4 regions of the Geobacillus stearothermophilus ATCC 12980 genome follow, and region 4 is predicted to be linked to each of the others. Evidence: predicted binding sites of a transcription regulator. Region 4 holds the regulator's gene; each other region holds the start of a gene.

Region 1 (2,202 bases), 380 kb from region 4:
CGTCGTTTACTCCTTTCGGCGCGCGGCCGAGCCCGTCGACTTGTCCGGTCAACCCTTGGTTCAACACATCTTCGTAACGGATGCCGCCTTTTGTCGCTTTTCCTTCGCGCATTTTCGCCTGCAGCACAACGCGGCGGTAATGCTGGCCGGCTGTCGTTTTAATGTCAAACGGAACGCGCTTGCTCGTTTCATACAACCAGCGGAACACCCGCTCATGCTCGATGGGGGAAATCATGTCCTCCTCCTTCCCCCTGCCTGTCGGCACAAGGAAAAAGACGCTCCAAAGGACGCATTTCATCTTCTCAACCAATTCCGCCATTTCATCAAGCACATGAACGTTGTATCGCGAAATGACGGTGTTGATTTGCACGGGAATGTCGAGCTCATGCAAGTATTGAATCGCACGGATCGTCAAATCAAACGAGCCGCTCACGCCGCGGAAATGGTCGTGAATCTCGGCGTTCGGCCCGTCAAGGCTAAATGCCCAGCGCGACAGGCCGACCTCTTTTGCTTTGCGGATCGCCTCTTTCGTCACGTTCGGCGTCGCGCTTGGCGTCATTGACACGCGCAGCCCTTTATCGATCGCATATTTCGCTAAATCGTACACATCCGGACGCATGAGCGGATCGCCGCCCGTAAAGACGAGCATCGGCTGATCCATCGCGTAAATCTCATCGATCAGTTTTTTCCCTTCCTCAAACGTCAACTCGCGCGGATCGCGATGGTATTGCGCTTCGGCGCGGCAATGAAGGCACTTGAGTTGACAAGCTCTCGTCAATTCCCAAATCACAATAAACGGATTTTCATTAAAATCGCGCATTGCGGCCCCCTCCTTGGCCTCCATTGTACCGCAACATTCAGGCGCGTTATGTGATATCGATCACATCCACAGCAAAGCCACAACAGAGGGCGATCGTACCATGGGCGAAGATGACAGCCATCTGAACAGGCGGTATAATATATTGACCCGACATACGCCCAAAAAGTAAAGCAAGGATGGCTCTTCTGATTGAAAAAAAGTATATGCTATGTCTGCTTCGGCCACAATTCCCCCTTCACCGGTACTCTCCCTCCGTATTGACATTGCGCCATACGGTTTCATCCGCGGCAAGCTGTTGGGCGTCAACATAGCGGACGCGGGCGCGGTCAATAAGCGAGATCATCCGCCGTTCGCCGGCATCAAGCAGCTCGGCGATCACGGAGCGAAGCCGTCGGTGGTATAAGGCGACCAATGGTTCGGGACGGACGCCATGGAGCGGGACGATGGCGTCAAACATCGGATCAATATAGGAAGCAAGCCGCTCTGTCACTTCCCGCCGCATGTACGGCATGTCGCACGGCAAGACGAACACCCAATCCGCTCGGCTCTGTTCCATAACGGTGTAAAGGCCGGCCAGCGGCCCACAGCCGCGGCAGCGCTCGACATCGAGCAGCACCGGGATATCCGTTTGGCGGCGGAATTCATCGACAAGCGACGGGTGGCTGACGATATACAATTCATCCGCGATCGGATCGAGCGCCGCGACCGACCAAGTGAAAAACGGGGCGCCTTCGTGCAGCGCAAACGCCTTCGGCCGCCCGAACCGGCGCGACTGGCCGCCGGCGAGCACCGCTCCGGCAATGGCTCGTTTCATCTCTATCCCCTCTTTCCGAACATCATCTGTCCCTACCGTACCATACGAACCGGCGAAAAAAAAAGATTTCCGCCTGTCGACGGAAATCCCTATGGAGCGGATGATTTATTTTTTGCCGATGGCCACCCGCCATACGTCCGGCCCTTCCTCTAAGTACTCCCATGTAAACTGATCCGGACGCTCCATCATGAATTGGTATTGCAGCGGACGCGGGTCATGGTCATTCGTCAGCTCCATCACTTCCCCCGGCTTCAAATTGTCAAACAGCCGAAAAATTGCCGGATGGCGATCGCGCGGCGGATAGTCCGGGGCGTGGATTTTGGCAGCAAATTGGTTCATAACATTGGCCTCCTTTGTAGTATAATGAATTATATACTTTATCATAACCGCTTGAACCTTGGGGGGTAGTGACGAGCGTCACAGCCCGAAGGTGAACATGTTCAATCCCCATGAAAGGAGAAATGGCGGTTGGAAGAGCTTGTTGGCTTTTGCGCGCAATGCGGCAAGCCGATCCATTGTCTGCATGGGTTTTTAAACGGCGTCGTCAGCCGAGAAACAGAGACGTTGT
Region 2 (2,202 bases), 1.2 Mb from region 4:
GCCGGCTGGAGCGCTTAACTCGACGACATCGCCTTCGTGAATGTGGTCATGCAAATAGTTCGACACGATGCCGGCTGGTTTTTCCGCTGTTGCTGCTTCCCGTTTGACACTGATGCGGTAATACCCTTTGCCAGGGGCGTCCGATAAGCTGTATTGGCGAATGTGCGTATACGTTTCACCAGGGATGTCCAGTTTTACGCTCACGTATTGACCTGGTAAATAGTCGCTGATGGCGTCGCCGTCTTCCGGCTCGAAATAAAACGACGTGATGACGTCGCTTTCCTTCACCTTTTTTGTGACGACAAAGCGGCGGAAACCGCGCCAGCCGCCGTGCTTGGCCGCAGCTTCATCGTAGAGCTCCTTCTCGACTTGAATGAAAACAGCGGCAATGGCTTCATACGCTGCCGCCCAAGCCGTTATCACGTCATCAGTGGCAGCGTCGCCGAGCACGTCTTTGATCGCTAGCAGCAAGTGCCTTCCGACAATCGGGTATTGTTCCGGTTTAATGCCTAAACTCCGGTGTTTATGGCCGATTTGCCGCACGACCGGCAAAATGGCGTCCAATTGATCGATATAGCGCGCTGCCGCGTACACGGCTGCCGCCAAGGCGCGTTGCTGCCGCCCTTGTTTTTGGTTGGCATGGTTGAAAATATTCAACAATTCTGGATGGTTCGAAAACATCAATTGGTAAAACCGTTTGGTAATCTGTTCGCCGTGCTGCTCCAACATCGGTACGGTCGATTTGACGATTTCAATCGTTTTTGGGTGCAAAGCCGTTGTCTTAGCCATGTTTCATCTCCTCTCATAAAACATGTATTTTAAATACATGTTTTATTCAATCATACGCATAGTGAAAAAGCAACATTTCAAATACATCTTTAATAAATTGTTCACAATTCCCTCGCACAGACAGGTGTGATACAATGGAAGCAACCATCTTGTCTAAAGGTTGTGGATGACCATGCAGCTGACGAACTATACAGAATATGCGTTGCGTGTGCTGCTGTTTTTAGGAACGCTCGATGAAGGCGAAAAAACAAATATCAAAGAAATTTCCACTGCGTTTTCCCTCTCTGAGCATCATTTAAGCAAAATCGTCCATGAGCTCGGCAAGCTTGGCTACATCGAAACGATCCGCGGACGCAACGGCGGGATTCGCCTGGCGAAACGGCCGGAGGAGATTGTCATCGGTGCGGTCGTTCGCGAGACGGAAGACAATTTGTCGCTTGTGGAGTGCTTCGCCGCTCACGGTAATGAATGCGTGCTGACGCCTTCATGCCGGCTCCGTTTTGCGCTTCGCGAGGCGTTAGAAGCGTTTTTGCGTGTGCTCGATGCGTATACGCTCGCTGATTTGCTTGAAAACCGTACGTCGCTTCGTGCTTTGCTTGGAAAGCGGCGCGATCGATAGACACTCTCCGGCCGGGTGCCGGGGAGTGTTATTTTTTGCCGAACAGGCACACTATAAGCAAGCATCGCCGCATGAAGGGAGACGGAACGATGGAATCATACGATGTCGTGGTCGTCGCCCGCCGTCTCAGTTTATGATGGAAACGAAAGGAGGAGGAAAAGATGCGAAAACGATGGATGATGCCGCTTGCCGCCATTTGCGCGTTAGCGGTCAGCCTTTGTGCCGGCTGCGGCGGCCAAGACGAGGAGCGGCCGGAAAAACGCAACCAGTCGTCGAACATGGGCGGCGGGATGAACACGTCCGGCACCGGCCGATCACATCCCCTTTGTTTGCCACAAGACGAAGAATATATTAAGATTAGAAAGGTGTGAAAACATCTGCATGACTAAAGGAGGTCACAATGAAACACGAAGGAAGCGCTTTACCCCCTTACTTGCATATGGACAACGGAGAGCTTTGGCTCACCGAAGATGACCGCGACAATTTGAAAATTAGCTACCGGATCAAAGAGGTGATCTTTGCCGAGCCATCCGAGTATCAGCATGTCATGATTTTGGATTCGTATGATTTTGGCCGCATGCTCGTACTGGACGGCGTCGTGCAAACGACCTCGATTGACGGCCATATTTATAATGAGATGATTTCGCACGTGCCGCTTCAGTTTCATCCGGAAGCCAAACGGGCGCTGATCATCGGCGGGGGAGACTGCGGGGCAGCCAGAGAAACGGCTAAGTATGCCCGCCTCGAGGCGATCGAGATGGTGGAAATTGATGAGAAGGTCGTCCGGGCGTGCA
Region 3 (2,202 bases), 1.2 Mb from region 4:
AGCTGTCAGCCGACGAACGGAAGGTGTACGATTTGGTCGTCCGCCGCCTAATTGCCGCCCACCATCAGGCGGCGGTCATCGATTATACGACCGTCACAACGCTCGTTGACGGCCGGGCCCGCTTTGTTTCGAAAGGAAGACAAGTCGTCGAGGAAGGATGGCGCGCCGTCATCCGTCCGCATGAGGAGGAGAAAGATGCTGCGCTGCCTCTCCTTGAGCGAGGGGAGGCGGGGGAAGCGGCCGCTGTCAAGGTGAAAGAAGGGAAGACCGAGCCGCCGAAACGGTATACAGAAGGCGAACTCATCACCTTGATGAAAACGGCGGGAAAATTTTTGGACGATGAGGAACTGGAAAAAGTGCTCGCCAAAACGGAAGGGCTCGGCACGGAAGCAACAAGGGCGGCGATCATTACCATGCTGAAAGAGCGGAAGTATATTGAAGTGAAAAACAACCTCGTATATGCGACCGACAAGGCGAAAGTATTGATCGAGGCGCTCGGCGGCACGATTCTCGCCTCGCCGGAAATGACGGCGAAATGGGAGCAGCGCTTAAGCGAAATCGGCGAAGGGAGCGCCTCTCCCGCTGCCTTTATGGAACAGGTGAAAAAGTTGGCGCAAAAAGTGGTCGCTGACGCCATCGCCGCTGCGCCGAATTGGAATTTCAGAGGGGTTGACACCGCCTCGATCCAACGGACAAGGAAGAAAAAAACGATGGGCGAGAAGCTTGGACCGTGCCCGCTTTGCGGCGGGACCGTCGTCGACAAAGGAACGTTGTACGGCTGCGACCAGTACGCGAAAACAAAATGCCCGTTTACGATCTCCAAACGCATTCTCGGCAAATCGATTTCGGCGGCCAATGTGAAAAAACTGCTGGCGCAAGGGAAAACGAATGTCATCAAAGGGTTTAAAAAAGGCGAAAAAACGTTTGACGCCATCCTTGTCTGGGATGAAAACGAGAAGAAATTATCGTTTCAGTTTCCGAAGCGGTGACAAGGGCGGGGGAGGAAAGGATGGAGCGCTTGGCAAAAAGGCGGACCGATGGCGGACCGCCGATCTGACCTCCCGATTTATAACAAGGGATGGAGATTTTTTATTTTTACATCCTTCTTCATGTTCATTGGTTGTCATTTCTTCTTTTTTCACTGTCTTTAAATTAAAATTGTTCAACATTTCACAAACTATTCAATAATAGATGATTCTAAGCATCCAAAAATATAGTATCATAGAGATGAGATCTGTTATATATGATTGTTCTGAACAATTGGGAGGGGATCTGTTATGAAACAAGCTGTTGCTGTATTAGACCCGTGGCGAAATTTTAAAGGGTCTAAATGGAAAAAGTCCATTGACGTCCGTGACTTTATTTTAAACAACGTAACCGTTTACTATGGGGATGAATCGTTTTTAGAAGGACCGACCGAAGCAACGAAAAAACTTTGGGAACAAGTGATGGAATTGTCGAAGCAAGAACGCGAAAAAGGCGGCGTTCTTGATATGGACACATCCATTGTTTCCACCATCACTTCCCACAGACCAGGTTATTTAAACAAAGACTTGGAAAAAATCGTTGGCTTTCAAACGGATAAACCGTTTAAGCGCGCATTAATGCCGTTCGGCGGCATCCGCATGGCGCAGCAATCATGTGAAGCATACGGCTACAAAATAAGCGACGAAGTGAAAAAAATCTTTACGGAATACCGAAAAACGCATAACCAAGGTGTATTTGACGTTTACACCGAAGAAATGAGATTAGCGCGCAAAGCAGGAATCATCACCGGTCTTCCAGACGCGTACGGACGCGGCCGCATTATTGGCGACTATCGCCGTGTAGCATTATACGGTGTCGATCGTCTGATTGAAGAAAAACAAAAGGATTTGAAAAACACCGGCGCAAGAACGATGACGGAAGACATTATCCGCCTTCGCGAGGAAATTGCTGAACAAATTCGCGCGTTAAACGAATTGAAACAAATGGCATTAAGCTACGGTTACGACATTTCCAAACCAGCGCGAAACGCGCATGAAGCATTCCAATGGCTCTATTTCGCTTATCTCGCCGCCATTAAAGAACAAAACGGCGCAGCGATGAGCTTAGGGCGCGTTTCCACCTTCTTAGATATTTATATCGAACGCGACCTACAAGAAGGTACACTAACAGAAAAAGAAGCGCAAGAGCTTGTCGACCATTTTGTGATGAAATTGC
Region 4 (2,202 bases):
GCTTGATGATTTCACCGCTGTCGGAAGAAAGTTCGCCGGCGATGATCTTCAGCAGCGTCGATTTGCCTGCGCCGTTGCGGCCGACAAGAGCAATGCGGGCGCGGGACTGTATTTCTAGTTTTATATTCGATAAAATAAGGTCAGCGCCAAAATATTTCGTGAGTCCATTCACTTGCAAAATGATCATGTCCGTCACCTCGCGAATAGTTTAACGTAAGTCGCGAAAACGGTCAAAGACAGATAACGAAAAATGGTGTATAGTGATAAATGGAGGAGATTGTCTTGTCATCGTTTACGCATTTCAATGAACAAGGCCGGGCGAAAATGGTCGACATTACGAACAAGGAAGATACGATCAGGATAGCGGTGGCGAGAACGAGCGTCACCGTCAATGAAGAGATTTACGAAAAGATGACGAACAATGCCATTGAGAAAGGTGATGTGCTGGCGGTAGCCCAGGTGGCCGGGGTCATGGCGGCGAAAAAAACGGCCGATCTTATTCCGATGTGCCATCCGCTTATGTTAAAAGGCGTCGATATTGCCTTTGCTTGGGAAAAAGAGGCGGAAGCGTATAAACTTGTGATTACCGTGACGGTCAAAACGAAAGGGAGCACAGGAGTGGAGATGGAAGCGCTGACGGCGGCTTCGGTATGCGCATTGACTGTGTACGACATGTGCAAATCGCTCGATAAAGGAATGACGATCGGTCCAACGTATTTGGTCGAAAAAACGGGCGGGAAGTCCGGCCATTATCGACGGAAAACCGATTAGCTGGGGGATGAAACGATGAGCAACGAACAACCGAAAATCCCGCAGGCGACTGCCAAGCGTCTGCCGTTATACTATCGGTTTTTGAAAAATTTACATGCCTCAGGGAAGCAGCGCGTGTCCTCCGCCGAGCTGAGCGAGGCGGTGAAAGTCGATCCGGCGACAATTCGCCGCGACTTTTCGTATTTTGGCGCGCTTGGCAAAAAGGGATACGGGTATAATGTCAATTATTTGTTGTCGTTTTTCCGCCAGACGCTTGAAGAGGATGAGGTGACCGAAGTCGCCTTGTTTGGCGTCGGCAATTTAGGCACCGCCTTTTTAAACTACAACTTTTCGAAAAATAACAACACGAAAATTGTCATGGCGTTTGATGTCGATGAACGGAAGGTCGGAACGACAGTCGGCGGGGTGCCGGTCTATCATCTCGATGAGCTGGAGGAGCGGCTTCGCGGCGACATTCCGATCGCGATTTTAACCGTGCCGGCCGCCGCGGCTCAAGCGCTGACCGACCGCCTTGTCGCGCAAGGAATTAAAGGCATTTTAAACTTTACTCCGGCGCGGTTGAACGTGCCGAACCATATTCGTGTCCATCATATCGATTTAGCCATTGAGCTGCAGTCGCTCGTCTATTTTTTGAAAAACTATCCATCGCCATCGTAAAAAGGAGAGAACAACACATGAAATATTTGTTGCTCGTTCTTGTCATTTTGTTGCTGTTTGGCACGAAAAAGCTGCCGGAGTTGGGGCGGTCGTTCGGCCAGTCGCTTCGCGAGTTTAAAGACGCCACAAAAGGGCTCGCTGATGACGAAGAAACGAAAACCGACCGATGACAAGGCAGGATGGGGAAACGATGAATGACAAAGAAATGTCCGTGTATGAACACCTCGGAGAGCTGCGGAAACGGCTGATCATCGTGCTTCTCTTTTTCGTTGCGGCGCTTGTAGCCAGCTTCTTTTTTGTCGATGACGTCATTGTGTATTTGCAGCACACTGCGGAAGCGAAACAGCTGACGATGAACGCGTTCCGCCTCACCGATCCGATTAAAGTGTATTTTCAGTTTGCCTTTGTCATCGCCGCTGTACTGACTGCTCCGGTGCTGTTGTATCAAATTTGGGCGTTTGTCAGTCCGGGGCTGTATGAAAAAGAGCGGAAAGCAACGCTCAGCTACATTCCAGCATCGATCATTCTATTTTTAGCCGGGGTTGGTTTTGCGTATTTCGTCTTGTTTCCATTTGTCGTCCGGTTTATGAATCAGCTGGCGGAACGGCTCGGCATTCAACAGATGATCGGCATTAATGAATATTTTCAGTTTTTGCTGCAGCTCGTGCTGCCGTTTGGCATCGTGTTTCAGCTGCCGATTGTTGTCCTGTTTTTCACCCGCTTAGGGCTTATTACGCCGCAGCTTCTTGTTCGCATCCGCAAGTATGCGTATTT

What was found. Region 4 encodes Rex, which represses fermentation and respiration genes when NADH is low (regulators of the CRP and FNR family bind a similar motif). Its sites were predicted from a motif close to TTGTGAAATATTTCACAA; they were not measured.
Region 1: a site for Rex is predicted at 869-886, ahead of QSJ10_RS03325 (TIGR04053 family radical SAM/SPASM domain-containing protein). Genes of this name have one in related genera too.
Region 2: a site for Rex is predicted at 879-896, ahead of nsrR (nitric oxide-sensing transcriptional repressor NsrR). Genes of this name have one in related genera too.
Region 3: a site for Rex is predicted at 1,159-1,176, ahead of pflB (formate C-acetyltransferase). Genes of this name have one in related genera too.

Annotation. Positions count from the first base shown of each region.
Region 1 is NZ_CP128494.1:605,400-607,601, reverse strand. It holds gene QSJ10_RS03325 (TIGR04053 family radical SAM/SPASM domain-containing protein) at 1-820, opposite strand, end outside; gene QSJ10_RS03320 (molybdenum cofactor guanylyltransferase) at 1,056-1,634, opposite strand; gene QSJ10_RS03315 (DUF2249 domain-containing protein) at 1,740-1,973, opposite strand; gene QSJ10_RS03310 (hypothetical protein) at 2,103-2,202, shown strand, end outside.
Region 2 is NZ_CP128494.1:1,406,098-1,408,299, forward strand. It holds gene hmpA (NO-inducible flavohemoprotein) at 1-789, opposite strand, end outside; gene nsrR (nitric oxide-sensing transcriptional repressor NsrR) at 962-1,408, shown strand; gene QSJ10_RS07570 (hypothetical protein) at 1,570-1,779, shown strand; gene speE (polyamine aminopropyltransferase) at 1,809-2,202, shown strand, end outside.
Region 3 is NZ_CP128494.1:1,475,322-1,477,523, reverse strand. It holds gene QSJ10_RS07980 (DNA topoisomerase III) at 1-989, shown strand, start outside; gene pflB (formate C-acetyltransferase) at 1,278-2,202, shown strand, end outside.
Region 4 is NZ_CP128494.1:227,115-229,316, forward strand. It holds gene abc-f (ribosomal protection-like ABC-F family protein) at 1-187, opposite strand, end outside; gene moaC (cyclic pyranopterin monophosphate synthase MoaC) at 283-771, shown strand; gene QSJ10_RS01295 (redox-sensing transcriptional repressor Rex) at 787-1,428, shown strand; gene tatA (twin-arginine translocase TatA/TatE family subunit) at 1,446-1,598, shown strand; gene tatC (twin-arginine translocase subunit TatC) at 1,619-2,202, shown strand, end outside.